Regions from separate parts of the Microbacterium deferens genome, predicted to be linked through region 2. Evidence: predicted binding sites of a transcription regulator. Region 2 holds the regulator's gene; the other holds the start of a gene.

Region 1 (7,612 bases), on a different contig from region 2:
CACCGCCCCCAGCGGCACGAGGAAGCAGAGCTGCGTCGCGACGCCGAACCCGAGCGCCTGGCCGCGCCGCGCACGCAGCAGGCGGCGGCGCTGGGCGCGGTCGACGCCGCGGGCGGTGAGGGCGCGCGAGGTGAGCTCGTCGGTCAGCAGCCAGCCGGTGAGCACGACGCCGAGCACGGCACCCACCGCGCCGCCGACCACGGGCACGAGGCCGACCAGCGCGGTCAGAAGTGCCACGCCGATGCCGCGGGCGATGAGCCAGACGGTGTCGACGAGGGCGCGCGCGAAGCCGTAGCGCACGTCGGGCACCTCGCCGAGCTCCTCCTCGACCGACCGCCAGATGCGGTCGTAGAAGGGCTCGCCGATCAGGAGTGTGAGGGCGGTGAACGACACGACGGCGATCACCAGTGCGGCGCCGAGGGTGGCCGCCCCCGCCGCGAAGCGCACGACCGAGACCCAGATCTCGGGCCACCCGTCGGCGAAGGGCGTGACGGCGGTCGCGATGCCGGGGAGGAACACGGCGAGGGTGATCACCCCGGCCAGCAGCACGAGCCCCACGATGAGAGCGGGCACGAGACCCGCCGCCATCACTCCGGGACGACGACGCCACCAGCCGAATCCGCGCGCGAGCATGCCCACGCCCGCACCGAACTGCTTCACATCCACAGCCTAGGACGCCGGGTACCGGCGCCCGGATGCGGCGGGCTGGTGCGCCCTCTCGCCGGGCTGCCGTGTCAGCGGTCGTAGGCCGAGGCGCTTCGCACCGAGGCCATCACGGTGAACTTGCTGTTGCGGGCGATCTGGCGGGTGGGCCCGACGACCCGCTCGAGGGCCGGGCGGTAGAGGAGAGCGGAGTTCCAGACGGTCCACAGCTCGCCGCCCGGGCGGAGCACGCGGGCGGCGTCGGCGAAGAGCCGCGCGGCGACCCCCTCGTAGACGGCCGCGCCCACGTGAAAGGGCGGATTCAGCGCGATGAACGACACGCTCGCGTCGTCGAGCAGCGAGAGAAGATCGTCGCGTTCGACGCGAACGAGGTCGCTCACCCCGTTCGCCGCGGCCGTCGCGCGGGCCGACGCGACAGCGGCGGCCGACTGGTCGGAGGCGTACGCGTGCAGTCCCTGCCGGGCGAACGTCGCCGCGACCACGCCCGTGCCGCACGCCATGTCGACTACCGGGTCGTCGGCGGTGCCGCCGCCCGCCACGCGCCCCGAGAGGTTGTCGAGCAGGAACCGCGTGCCGATGTCGACGGAGGTGCCCGCGAACACCCCGCCGTACGCGCATACGACGAGGCCGTCGTGGGTGGCGCTCCGGGGCTCGGGATCGTGCCCGTCCTTCGGGCCGCGCGCGACGAGCACGCGCGACTTCTGGCGGGCGTGGGTGACGTCGACCACGTCGAAGTGGCGACGCAGCACGTCGTTCATGGCGACGGTCATGTGCTTGATGCGTCCACCGGCGAAGACGGTGACACCGCGGGAGGCGTGGCGCGCGATGAGCGCTGCGACGTCGTCGAGCTCGTCGAGCGACCTCGGCAGCCGCAGCAGCACGACCTCGGCGTCGCGCACGAGGTCGGCGTCGAACGGCAGCGACGAGAAGGCATCGTCGTCGACCGCGAGCCGCTCGGCGTTCGCGGCGAGGGCGCGTTCACCGGTCAGCGGGTCTTGGTGCACGCGGATGCGGCGCGCTCCCTCGGCGGCGGAGGCGAGGGTGAGGGCGCCGTGGGTGTCGCCGATGACGACGAGGGCGCCGTCGTCGAGGGCCGCCCGTGCGCCGGCCGACTCGTCGAGGAGGAGGCGGTCGGCAGCATCCGCCGCGAGGAGCTCGGGCGCCTCGACATCGGGCCAGCGGCGAAGGGTGTCGAAGGGGAAGGTCATCCTCGCCACGGTAGTCGGCCCGCCGGCAGATGACGCATCTGCGGAGGCCGGGAATAGTCTGAGCGCCGCGCGGTTGAACTTGATACGCACGCACTCAACTACGTAATATCAAGTTGAGTCGCACACGCTCACCTTCATCCAGGAGACATCAGGGACATGCCCGAAGACTTCACTTCCCCCGACGGCCACGGCGCGAGTTCGTTCGACGAGTTCCTCGCCCGCTACCTCGCCGGCGAGCAGGCGCGCGCCGAGCGGTCGATCGATCTCAGCCGTTTCCTCAGCTCCCGCACGCAGGAGGCGCTCCAGCGCGCCGGACGGTTCGCCCTCGAGCGCGGCCAGCGCGAGCTCGACGCGCTCCATGTTCTGCGCATCCTCGTCGACCAGTCGCCGGCGAACGAGGCCGTCCAGCGCATCGGCGCCGATCCCCGCGCCATCGCGCGCGCCACCGAAGGACGCCTGCCCGCAGCATCCGCTCCCGCCGACGTCGATGGAGCGGTCGTCACCGCATCGGTGCAGCGTGCGCTCTTCCTGGCCTACCAGGTCGCCCGCAGTGCGGGTTCGACCTACGTCGACCCCGAGCACCTCTTCTTCGCTCTCGTGCTGGCGCAGGACGCCCCCGCCGGGCAGATCCTCGCCCAGGCGGGTGTCACCGCCGAAGCGCTGACGCAGGCCGTGCGCGAGACCGTGACCCCGGGTGCCGCCGGCACCGACGCCTCCGACTCCGCGGCGCCGTCGGAGACGCCGATGCTCGACCGCTTCGGCACCGACCTCACCGCGCGCGCCGAGGCGGGAGACCTCGACCCCGTGATCGGACGCAGCGACGAGATTGAGCAGACGATCGAGATCCTCAGCCGCCGCACCAAGAACAACCCGGTGCTCGTCGGCGAGGCCGGCGTCGGCAAGACCGCGATCGTCGAAGGACTCGCGTCGGCCATCGTGGCCGGCTCCGTGCCCGAGCAGTTGCGCGGTAAGCGCGTCATCGCGCTCGACCTCCCGGCGATGCTCGCCGGAACGCGCTACCGCGGCGACTTCGAAGAGCGCCTCACGCAGACCATGGACGAGGTCTCCGCCCGCAAGGGCGAAGTCATCCTCTTCATCGACGAGGTGCACACCGTCGTCGGTGCCGGCGGCGGGGGAGAGGGCGCCATGGACGCCGGCAACATCCTCAAGCCGCGCCTGGCGCGGGGCGACCTGCACCTCGTCGGCGCCACGACCCTCCGCGAGTACCGCACCATCGAGAAAGACCCGGCGCTGGAGCGCCGGTTCCAGCCCGTGCGTGTGGGCGAGCCCTCGATCGAAGACGCCGTGCTGATCCTCCGGGGTCTGCGCCCGGCTTACGAGGAGCACCACGGTGTGAGCTTCACCGACGAAGCCCTCCGCGCCGCGGTCGAGCTCTCCGACCGGTACGTGAGCGACCGCGTGCTGCCCGACAAGGCGATCGACCTCATCGACCAGGCCGGAGCGCGCCTGCGCCTGCGGCTCGGCGTGAAGGTCGACGTGTCGGAGCTCGTCGCCCGGCTCGCGACCCTCGAGGCCGACAAGAACGCCGCCGTCTCGGCCGAGCACTACGAGGAGGCCTCCCGCATCCGCGATGAGATCTCTTCGGTGCAGGAGAAGCTGGATGCGGCGACCTCCGCGGGTGCGTCGGCCACGGCCTCGTCGGCCATCGTCGGCGAGCCCGAGATCGCCGCTGTCATCAGCCGAGCCACGGGGATCCCCGTGAACCGTCTCACCGAGACCGAGCGCGGACGCCTCGCCACCCTCGAGGACGAACTGCACGGTCGCGTGATCGGGCAGGACGCCGCCGTGACCTCCGTGGCGACGGCGGTGCGCCGCAACCGCACCGGCATGGGCGACGCGAACCGGCCCGTCGGGTCGTTCCTCTTCCTCGGTCCGACCGGAGTCGGCAAGACCGAGCTCGCCAAGGCGCTCGCCGCGTCGCTCTTCGACGACGAGGGCGCGGTCATCCGCTTCGACATGAGCGAGTTCGGCGAGCGGCACACGGTGTCGCGTCTCGTGGGGGCCCCTCCGGGATACGTCGGCTACGACGAGGCGGGACAGCTCACCGAGCGCGTTCGGCGCAACCCGTACTCGATCGTGCTGTTCGACGAGATCGAGAAGGCGCACCCCGACGTGTTCAACCTGCTGCTGCAGGTGCTCGACGACGGTCGGCTCACCGACGGCCAGGGTCGCACGGTCGATTTCCGCAACACCGTGGTGATCATGACGTCGAACATCGGCAGCGAGTTCCTCGCGTCGCGCGCGGGGGCCATCGGTTTCATCGCTGACGGCGGAGGAGCCACCGGCTTCGGATCCGAGAAGGATCTGCGCGACCGGGTCATGGGGCGCCTGCGCGAGGCCATGCGGCCGGAGTTCCTCAACCGCATCGACGACATCGTGCTGTTCCGCAAGCTCGACCGTGAGCAGCTGCGCGAGATCGTGCGGCTCATGCTCGGCACGACCGAGAAGCGCCTCGCCCGCCGCGAGGTGTCGATCGAGATCACCGAGACCGCGATCGACTGGCTCGCCGAGCACGGGTACGAGCCCGAGTACGGCGCCCGGCCGCTGCGCCGGCTGATCCAGCGCGAGATCGACGATCGCGTCGCCGACCTGTTCGTCACGGGCGCGCTCGTCGACGGGGGAGCGGTGACGGTGGATGCCGCCGACGGCGCCCTCGTCGTGCGTCCCGCCGCCCTCGCCCCCCAGGCCGCCTGACCCCGGCCACCCACCCCCTGACCGCGAGACCGCTCGTGCGCGGCGAGACCCTGGCTTTCGACCACGGTCTCGTCGCGACGACGCGGTCTCGCGGTCTGTGGCGGGGGCTGACAGAGTGGGGAGCATGACCGCACGCGTATCGATCGGGGTTGCCGGCACGCTCGGACCGGAGGCCGTCGCACGTCTCGCACCGGCGGTCGAGGCCGCCGGCTTCGCGGCGCTGTGGGTGAACGACACCCCCGACGGCGATGCCCTCGCGGCCCTCGCCGCCGCCGCCGAGGTCACCGATCGCCTGATCCTCGCGACGGGGGTCATCCCGGTCGACCGACGCTCGGCCGAGACGACCGCCCGTGAGGTGCTGACCGCGGGGATCCCGCAGGAGCGACTCGTGCTCGGAATCGGCTCGGGCGTCTCCCCGAAGGGCGCGCTCGCGCGCGTGGGCGAGGCCGTTGAGGCGCTCCGATCCGAGCTCGACGCCCGGGTGGTGGTCGGGGCGCTGGGGCCGAAGATGCGGATGCTGGGAGCCGAACGCGCCGACGGAGTGCTCCTGAACTGGGTTCCCGCCTCCGCGGCCGCCGCCCAGTCCGCCGAGCTCCACGCGGCATCGGCCGACACCCGCGTCTGCGTCTACGTGCGCACCGCGATCGACCCCGCAGCATCCGACCGGCTCGCCGCCGAGACCGCGCGGTACGCCTCATATCCGAACTATGCGGCGAACTTCGCTCGGCTGGGAGTCGACGCGACCCAGACAACGTTCCGCGACGAGGCGGAGCTGCGCGAACGCCTCCCCGCCTACCGGGCCGCAGTCGACGAGGTGGTGCTCCGCGCGATCACGGCCGACGACGGGGTCGATGCCCTGCTCGACTTCGTCGCTCGCACCGCCCCCGACGCGGGTGGCGGCGACTAGGATCGCCCCCATGCAGCAGCGCACCCTCGGACGCACCGGTTTCTCCGTCTCTCCCATCGGCCTCGGCACCTGGCAGCTCGGTGCCGACTGGGGCGATGTCGACGAGGCCAGCGCCTTCGACGTGCTCGGTGCCTCGGTCGACGCCGGAGTGACGTTCTTCGACACGGCCGACGTCTACGGCGACGGGCGCAGCGAGCAGTTCATCGGGCGCTTCCTCGCGCAGCGTCCGGGCCACGGCATCACCGTCGCCACCAAGATGGGCCGGCGCGGCCCGCAGGAGCCGGGCGAGTTCACGCTCGACCACTTCCGCGCGTGGACCGACCGCTCGCGCGAGAACCTGGGCGTCGACACGCTCGACCTCGTGCAGCTGCACTGCCCGCCGACGCCGGTGTTCTCCACCGATGCGGTCTACGACACCCTCGACACCCTCGTCGCCGAGAAGCGGATCGCCCACTACGGCGTGAGCGTCGAGACCTGCGACGAGGCGCTCGCCGCCATCGCGCGCCCGGGCACGGCGAGCGTCCAGATCATCGTCAACGCCTTCCGGCTCAAGCCGCTCGACGAGGTGCTCCCCGCGGCGGCCGAGGCCGGCGTCGGCATCATCGTGCGCGTACCGCTCGCGTCGGGCCTGCTCAGCGGCAAGTACACCGAAGACACCACGTTCGCCGCATCCGACCACCGCACCTACAACCGCGACGGCAGCGCGTTCGACGTGGGCGAGACCTTCGCGGGCGTCGACTTCGAGACCGGCGTGCGGGCCGCGCGCGAGTTCGCCGCCCTCGTTCCCGAGGGCGTGACCCCCGCCGCCGCCGCGCTCTCGTGGGTCGCGAACCTTCCCGGCGTGACCACCGTCATCCCCGGGGCGCGCAACCGGGCCCAGGCCGAGGGCAACGCCGCGGCGGGCACGGTCGCGCTGCCGGACGGATTCGATGCCGGCGTGCACGAGATCTACGACCGATACTTCCGCGAGGCCGTGCACCCGCGTTGGTGATGCCGACCGCTGGCACACTGGACGCATGAGCGAATCGGCCGGTCGTCGACGACTCCGCACGACCGGGCGGTGGTCGCTGGCAGCTCTCCTGCTGGGCGCCGGCCTGTCGCACCTGACTTGGGGGCGTCGCGGCTACCGCATCGTCGTGCCCGAGTGGGCGGTGCGGATGCTGCGTCTGGACAAGGACGCGATCGTGGTCGCCTCGGGCGTGGTCGAGGGGCTGCTCGGCGCGGCTCTCCTGGCGCTGCCGCGGGAACGACAGCGCATTGGCGGGCTGATCGCGGCGTTCTTCGTCGCGGTGTTCCCCGGGAACGTGCATCACTGGCGCAGCGGTCGACCCGTGCCGGGCATGCGCACCGATCGCGCCCGGTTCGTGCGGCTCTTCCTGCAGCCGATGCTCGTCGCGTGGGCCATCTGGGGCACCCGATCCGACGGTCGCAGCCGATGACGCGCCGCGCGGTCGTCGCCGGCGGAAGCGGGTTCGTCGGCACCGCGGTCATCGCCTCGCTGCGAGACGAGGGATATCTCGTCACGCAGATCGGCCGGCGCGGGCCCGACGCCTCGTGGGGCGATTCCGACGGCATCCGCCGCACGATCGACGGGGCTGATCTGCTCGTCAACCTCGCCGGCAAGAGGGTGGATTGCCGCTACACCGACGCGAATCGCGACGAGATCTTGCGCTCGCGCGTAGAGACGACGCGGGAGCTCCGCGAAGCGGTCGCGGACGTCGAGTCGCCGCCGGCCGTGTGGCTGAACGCGAGCACCGCGACGATCTACCGGTACGCCCTCGATCGCCCGCAGTCCGAAGACGCCGGCGACCTCGGGTCGGGCTTCTCCGTCGACGTGGCGCGGGCGTGGGAGCAGGAGCTCTTCGCCGACGACCTTCCGGCTACCCGCCGCGTCGCGCTGCGCATGGCGATCGTGTTCGGCGACGGCCCGGCGACCGCGATGCTCCTGCGGCTCGCCCGCCTCGGGCTCGGCGGACCGCAGTACGACGGCCCGTGGTTCGAGCACCGCCGCTACCGCGGCATCGGCGAGCGCCCGACAGGGGACGATCGCGCGCCGTGGCACCGGTCGCGGGGCCGTCAACGCTTCAGCTGGATCCACCTCGACGATGTGGTCGGGTCG
Region 2 (7,612 bases):
CGAGGGCGGCCACCAGGTCGGGGTTGCGGTCGTCGTCGCCGGCCGCGGCGACGATCGCCGGATCGACGAACAGCCCGCTGGCCAGATACGTGCTGAAGACGAACGTCGTGACGACGGCGTTGAAGGCCGCGGAGCCCCAGTCCCACAGCGCCCATGACCAGACTCTCGAGCGGGGGATGACAGCGGCCTCGGCCGGATCGGGGGAGCTCACGTCGGTCACGCTAGGCCGTCACGGTGAACACGCGGTGATGCCCCGCCGCAGGTCGGGCGGCCGCCGCGCGGGGGTGCGGCCGGGCGTTAGGCTCGCGACGACGAGAGGGGCCGGGAGATGTCGGATGCTACGCCGCAGGTCGACGTGGAGAAGGAGCGGGCAGCCGCGACCTACTTCAAGGAGCGCGTCTACGCGACGTTCACCGGTCTCGCGATCGTGCTCGTGACCGCCACCGCCTTCCACCCCGAACCCGACCACGCCTTCTTCGCGCTCGTGCTGGGCGTTCTGGGCATCACCGCGGCGGGGTTCGTGTCGGAGATCATCTCGCATCTCGCGGTGCACCGGGAGTTCCCCGACCGGCGCCGCGTCGAGGAGATGCTCAAGGTGGCGGGCGGCGCGATGGGCACGGTGATCATCCCGGGTGGCATCATCGTGCTCTCCTGGGTCGACGTGCTCGACATCGAGACGGCGCTGACGGTGTGCGCGTTCGTCTTCATCGGCACGCTGGCCCTCATCGGCTGGCTCGGCGTGCGTCGCTCCCGCCTGCCCGTCCGCCAGCAGTTGCTCGCCCTGCTGCTGCTGCTCGCCCTCGGTCTTCTCGTGATCGGCTTGCAGACGATCGCCCACGCGATCTGATCGTGCGAAGTTGAGCCGATTCATAGCAAGTTCGTTTGACCGCGACTCTCGGGTTCGATAGCCTTGAGTCATCACGGCTCAACCCTTCGCGAACTCGAGGAGCGGTTGAGCCCCCAGAACTCGAATCGAACCCAGGGGCGCAGCATCCGCTCGTCTCACCTAGAAGGAGATCAACATGGCACGTGCTGTTGGAATCGACCTCGGAACCACCAACTCGGTCGTCTCCGTCCTCGAGGGCGGCGAGCCCAAGGTCATCGCGAACGCGGAGGGCTTCCGCACGACCCCGTCCGTCGTCGCGTTCACGAAGGACGGCGAGGTGCTCGTCGGCGAGACCGCGAAGCGCCAGGCCGTCACGAACGTCGACCGCACCGTCTCGAGCGTGAAGCGCCACATGGGCACCACCTGGGGCTTCGACGTCGACGGCAAGAAGTGGACGCCGCAGGAGATCTCCGCGCGCATCCTCCAGAAGCTGAAGCGCGACGCGGAGGAGTACCTCGGCGACACCGTGACCGACGCGGTCATCACGGTTCCCGCGTACTTCAACGACGCCGAGCGTCAGGCCACCAAGGAGGCCGGTGAGATCGCGGGCCTCAACGTGCTCCGCATCATCAACGAGCCGACCGCGGCCGCTCTCGCCTACGGCCTCGACCGGGGCAAGGAGGACGAGCTCATCCTGGTCTTCGACCTCGGTGGCGGAACCTTCGACGTGTCGCTGCTCGAGGTGGGCAAGGACGACGACTTCTCGACGATCCAGGTGCGCTCCACCTCCGGCGACAACCGCCTCGGCGGTGACGACTGGGACCAGCGTCTCGTCGAGTACTTCATCAAGCAGTTCAAGGACACCACCGGCGTCGACGTCTCCGGCGACAAGATCGCCCTCCAGCGTCTGAAGGAAGCCGCCGAGCAGGCCAAGAAGGAGCTCTCGAGCTCCACCTCGACCTCGGTCAACCTCCCGTACCTCTCGCTGACCGACTCGGGCCCCGTCTCGCTCTCCGAGACGATCACGCGCGCGAAGTTCGAGGACCTCACCAAGGACCTCCTCGACCGCACGAAGAAGCCGTTCGAGGACGTCATCCGCGAAGCCGGCATCAAGGTGGCCGACATCGACCACGTCGTGCTCGTGGGTGGTTCGACCCGTATGCCCGCCGTCGCCGAACTCGTCAAGCGCGAGGCCGGCAAGGAAGCCAACAAGGGCGTCAACCCCGATGAGGTCGTCGCCGTCGGCGCCGCTCTCCAGGCGGGCGTGCTGAAGGGCGAGCGCAAGGACGTCCTGCTCATCGACGTGACCCCCCTGAGCCTCGGCATCGAGACCAAGGGCGGCATCATGACGAAGCTCATCGAGCGCAACACGGCCATCCCGACCAAGCGCAGCGAGACCTTCACCACGGCAGACGACAACCAGCCGTCGGTCGCGATCCAGGTCTTCCAGGGCGAGCGAGAGTTCACCCGCGACAACAAGCCGCTCGGCACCTTCGAGCTCACCGGCATCGCTCCGGCCCCCCGCGGCATCCCGCAGGTCGAGGTCACCTTCGACATCGACGCGAACGGCATCGTCCACGTCTCGGCGAAGGACAAGGGCACCGGCAAGGAGCAGTCGATGACCATCACCGGCGGCTCTTCGCTGCCGAAGGAGGACGTCGAGCGCATGGTGCGCGAGGCCGAGGAGAACGCGGCCGAAGACAAGAAGCGTCGCGAGTCGGCCGAGGTGCGCAACCAGGCCGAGACCCTCTCGTACTCGATCGAGAAGCTGCTCTCCGAGAACGCCGACAAGCTGCCCGAGGACGTCAAGACCGAGGTGCAGGGCGACGTGGACGCACTCAAGAGCGCGCTCGCCGGTGACGACGACGACGCGGTCAAGACCGCCTTCGACAAGCTCAACCAGAGCCAGGGCAAGATCGGCGAGGCCATCTACAACGCCGGCCAGTCGCAGCAGGCCCCGGATGCTGCGCCCGACGCCGCGACCGATGCCCCCTCCTCCGACGAGGACGTGGTGGACGCCGAGGTCGTCGACGAGGAAGACGAGAAGAAGTAACCATGGCGAAGAAGAACTTCGAAGAGCCCGGCGCCGACGACGGCCGGGGCGACGACGAGGTTCGGCCGAACGGGGAGGGGTCGGGCGCTGAGTCCGCGGGCGCTGAGTCCGCCGCAGCATCCGACCCCTCGTCGCAGGACGAGCTGACCGTGGACGACATCCTCGGCGCGGAGCAGACCGCTCAGGCGCAGGCCGAGGACACGACCCTGGCAGACCTCGAGTCGCAGCTGCTCAACGACCTCAAGCGTCTGCAGGCCGAGTACGCCAACTACCGTCGCCGTACCGAAGACCAGCGCGAGCGAGAGATCGAGCGGGCGAAGGGCGAGGCCGTGAAGGGCCTGCTCCCGGTGCTCGACGATCTGGACCGCGCGGTCAAGCACGGCGACCTCGAGGCCGGCACGCCCTTCTCGGCGATCGCCGAGAAGGTGCGCTCCGTGGCCGAACGCCTGGGTGTCGTCTCGTACGGCGTCGCCGGCGAGGAGTTCGACCCGCAGCAGCACGAGGCGATCTTCCAGGCGCCGACCCCGGGCGTGACGGTTCCGACCGTGCTCGAGGTCGTCGAGGTCGGTTACCGTCTCGGCTCTGTCGAACTGCGACCCGCGAAGGTCGTCGTCGCCGTCCCGGCGGAATAGGAGCACCGTATGGCGAGTCAGGACTGGTTCGACAAGGACTTCTACAAGGTGCTCGGCGTGGCGAAGGACATCTCGGAGGCCGACCTCAAGAAGACCTACCGCAAGCTCGCCCGCAAGTATCACCCCGACTCCAACCCCGGCGACGCGAAGGCGGAGGCGACCTTCAAGGAGGTCAGCGAGGCCTACGCGGTGCTGAGCGACCCCGAGCAGCGCGCGGAGTACGACCAGATCCGCGCCATGGGCTCGGGGGCGCCGCGCTTCACGGCCCCGGGCGGCGGCAACGCCGGCTTCGAAGACGTCTTCAGCATGTTCGGTCAGGGTCGTGGGGGCCCGCGCACCCAGTCGTCGAGCAACTTCGACGACTTCTTCGCGAATTTCGAGCCCGGCGGCTTCGGCTCTGGACGGTTCGGGCAGACCTCGGGCGGGTATCGCGGGTTCGGCGGCCCGACCCGGGGTTCCGACGTCACGGCGCGCACGACGGTCGACTTCGTCACGGCGACCAAGGGCGAGACGATCTCGCTCCAGGGCGACGATGGCAAGCCGTTCAAGGTGAAGATCCCCGCCGGGGTCTCGGACGGCCAGAAGATCCGTCTCCGCGGCCGCGGGCGCCCGTCGCCCGACGGCGGCGAGAACGGCGACGTCGTGGTGCAGGTGACGGTGCGCCCGCACCCCGTTTTCGTGCGGGACGGCCTGAATCTGAGGGTCACCGTTCCGGTCACCTTCACCGAGGCGACGCTCGGGGCGACGATCGAGGTGCCGACCCTCGGCGGTGATCCCGTGAAGCTCCGCGTCGCGCCCGGCACCCCGTCGGGGCGCGTGCTGCGCGTGAAGGGTCGCGGCGTCGAGACGTCGAAGGGCACCGGCGACCTCCTCGCCGAGGTGCAGGTCGCCGTGCCCGCACACCTGGATGATGCGGCTCGCGAGGCGCTCGTGCGCTTCCAGGAGCTCGAACCGAAGGAGAACCCTCGCGCCGAGCTGATGTCGAAGGCGCGCGGCTGAGGTGAGCGGAGGAGAGGGGGAAGACTGGTGACAGACGTGGATGACGAACTCGACGCGGATGCGCCGATCTTCGCGATCGCGGTGGCGGCCGAACTGGCCAACATGCACCCGCAGACGCTGCGGCAGTACGACCGACTCGGGCTCGTGGTGCCCGGCCGCACCCAGGGCGGATCGCGCCGCTACTCCTCCCGACACATCGGGCAGCTGCGCGAGGTCGCCCGCCTCTCGAGCGAGGGGATGAGCCTTCCGGCGATCGCCCGGCTGCTCGCGCTCGAGGAGCACGTCCACGCCCTCACCCGCCGCGTCACCGACCTCGAGCGTCAGCTCAACGCCGAGCGGCAATCCCGCCCCGGCGCGCGCGTCTTCGCGGCCGGCGCCACCGGGTCGGTCGTGACGCTCCGGCACGGCGCCCGCGTGCGCCGCGCCACCGACGTGGTGCTCTGGCGACCGCGTCGCCCCGGTGATGAATCCGCCCACTGACGTCTCGCGCACTTCGGGGTGTGCCTGCTCTAGAGTGCGATCATGCCGTCGAAGTCCTCGCCCCCGCGCGCACGCAACGCGGGGGAGACCGCGGCGACCCGGCGCTGGGCGGCGGCGAGCTACTGGCCGCTGACGGTCGCCGCGCTCGCGTTCCTCATCGCCTACACGTTCCAGGTCATCGGCGATCTGCGGGGCCTGTGGTCGACCGTGACCACCGTCGTCGTGGTGACGACGTGGGTGATGTTCATCGTCGACTACCTCGCGCGCCTCCTGCTCAGCCACCCCCGCGGGCTCTGGGTGCGGCGGCACCTCATCGACATCGTCATCGTGCTGGTGCCGACCCTGCGGCCCGTGCGGCTGCTGGGCGCGCTCACTCGCCTCACGTCGTTCACGCGCACCGCCGGCAGCTCGCTGCGCGCCCGTCTGCTGATCTACGGCGCGGGCGCGGCCCTGCTTCTCATCTGGATGGCCTCGCTGACCGTGCTCAACGCCGAGCGCCACGCCCCCGGGGCGACGATCACCTCCTTCGGCAACGCCGTGTGGTGGGCGTTCTGCACCGTCACCACCGTCGGATACGGCGACTACACGCCGGTGACGATCCCGGGGCGGGTCATCGCGGTGTTCCTGATGGTCGGGGGTGTGGTGCTCGTGGGCCTCATCGTCGCGTCGTTCTCATCGTGGGTCGTGGAGCGAGCCGCCCGCGGCCACGAGGATCAGCTGCCGGCCACCCGAGCCGACGTGCAGGAGGTGATGCGCGAACTCGAGCACGAGCGCGCATCCCGTGAGAGCACCGACCGGCGAGCGGCGGGCGGTTCCGACGCCCGTTCGTGAAGGATTGCCCCGGATCGCCGAGCGTGGGTTAGTTTTGTCACCAGTAGACAATTCACAGGGGGTAAACCGTGTCGGATCTTCGACCGTTGGCGATGGGTGATCAGATCGCACATCGCCTGAGGGTGGAGATCATCCGCGGGATCATCCCGCCCGACACCCATCTCGCCGAGGACCACCTGGCCGCCCGCTTCGATGTCAGTCGCGGGCCCGTGCGCGACGCGTTGCGCCAACTCGAGACCGAGGGGCTGGCGGAAGACCGGCGCAAGAGGCTGTACGCCCGCGCGATGGATCTCCGCGACGTCGAGGAGCTCTACACCGTGCGCGAGGCCCTCGAGTCGCTGGCCATCCGGCTCGCCATCGAGAACGCGAGCGCGAAGGACTGGGACAACGTGCAGCGCATCGTGGACTCCATGGCCGCCGCTGCGGAGGACGACGACGGGGAGCGGTTCGCCGACGCCGACATGGCCTTCCATACGAGCTTCTATGCGAACTCCGGCAACCGTCGCCTCCTCGATGCGTGGCGGCCCTACCAGCGCATCTTCGCGATCCTGTTCGAGCTCAGCGACACCTCGGACATCGCCTCTGCGACCGAAGACCACCAGGGTTTCCTCGATGTGGTGCGCACGGGCGACGTCGAGGCGTCGGTGCGGCGGCTCAGGCTGCATCTCACCCTGGCGAAGGGCCACGTCCGCGACGTGCTGCGCGGGCTCGCGCACTCCTGAGGCTTACTTTCGCAGAGGGGCGCCCGTGGCATCAGGCCGCGGGCGCCCCTTCGTTTCGTCGTCTTGACATGCCAACGACCCGCCCTCTATGGTGACTGTTAACAGTAAACAAATCGTTCAACGGTGATCGATTCCTCGGAATCCTGACCCGCCCAGAAAGGCCTCCGAGATGACTGCTACCGCCCCCCTGATACCTGTCGGCACGGGACGAACGGTCATCGTCGGGCCGGTCCGATACCCCGAACTCTGCTCGTCGGGCCGTCAGCTGCTCATCGACCACGGTTTCACCCTCGTCGAGAACGACTCCACCGTTCCGTGGACCCAGGCCGAACTGCACGCGCTCATCGCCGACGCGGACGCCGCCGTCGGCGGGGTGGAGGTCTACGACGCAGAAGCGCTCTCACACGCGAACCGTCTGCAGATCATCGCCCGCCTCGGTGTCGGCCTCGACAACATCGACCTCGACGCCACCCGCGGCCGCGACGTGAAGGTCGTGAACGTGCCCGGCGGCAACGCCGCCGCGGTGGCCGAACTCGCCATCGGATTCATGCTGTCGGTCCTGCGCCGCATCCCCGAGATGGACTCCGCTACGAAGGCGGGCCGGTGGGACCGATTCGTGGGCCGTGAGCTGGCAGGCACGTCGATCGGCCTGATCGGTTTCGGCGCCATCGCCCAGCTGCTCACCCGTCGGCTCGCCGGTTTCGACGTCTCGATCAAGGCCTACGACCCCTACGCCGACGAGGCCGCCGCGGCGCGCCTCGGGGTGTCGCTGGTCGACACGGCGGCTGCGGCGGTGGCCGACGTCGACATCGTCAGCGTGCACGCCCCGCACATCGCGGCGACGCACCACATCGTCGACGCCGAACTGATCTCCGGCATGCGCCAGGGCACCATCCTGATCAACACGTCGCGCGGTGGCCTCGTCGACCAGGGCGCTCTCGTGGACGCTCTGGCCACGGGCCGCATCGCCGGAGCCGGCCTCGACGTGTTCGAGATCGAGCCCACCTCGCAGGACAACCCGCTCTTCTCCCACCCCATGGTCGTCGTGGCCCCGCACGCCGCGGCCGAC

What was found. Region 2 encodes HspR, which represses chaperone genes until heat shock. Its sites were predicted from a motif close to AAGTTGAGTCNNNNNGACTCAACTT; they were not measured.
Region 1: the regulator HspR is predicted to act here: its motif matches at 1,982-2,006, upstream of ABTU82_RS14870 (ATP-dependent Clp protease ATP-binding subunit).

The regions. Positions count from the first base shown of each region.
Region 1 covers NZ_JBEUWT010000004.1:231,572-239,183, reverse strand. The annotation lists gene ABTU82_RS14880 (EI24 domain-containing protein) at 1-660, opposite strand, end outside; gene ABTU82_RS14875 (class I SAM-dependent methyltransferase) at 735-1,871, opposite strand; gene ABTU82_RS14870 (ATP-dependent Clp protease ATP-binding subunit) at 2,028-4,586, shown strand; gene ABTU82_RS14865 (LLM class flavin-dependent oxidoreductase) at 4,711-5,493, shown strand; gene ABTU82_RS14860 (aldo/keto reductase) at 5,504-6,484, shown strand; gene ABTU82_RS14855 (DoxX family protein) at 6,510-6,932, shown strand; gene ABTU82_RS14850 (epimerase) at 6,929-7,612, shown strand, end outside.
Region 2 covers NZ_JBEUWT010000001.1:1,721,543-1,729,154, reverse strand. The annotation lists gene ABTU82_RS08165 (MFS transporter) at 1-211, opposite strand, end outside; gene ABTU82_RS08160 (hypothetical protein) at 329-847, shown strand; gene dnaK (molecular chaperone DnaK) at 1,023-2,879, shown strand; gene ABTU82_RS08150 (nucleotide exchange factor GrpE) at 2,882-3,511, shown strand; gene ABTU82_RS08145 (DnaJ C-terminal domain-containing protein) at 3,521-4,510, shown strand; gene ABTU82_RS08140 (heat shock protein transcriptional repressor HspR) at 4,538-4,990, shown strand; gene ABTU82_RS08135 (potassium channel family protein) at 5,033-5,821, shown strand; gene ABTU82_RS08130 (GntR family transcriptional regulator) at 5,914-6,543, shown strand; gene ABTU82_RS08125 (phosphoglycerate dehydrogenase) at 6,713-7,612, shown strand, end outside.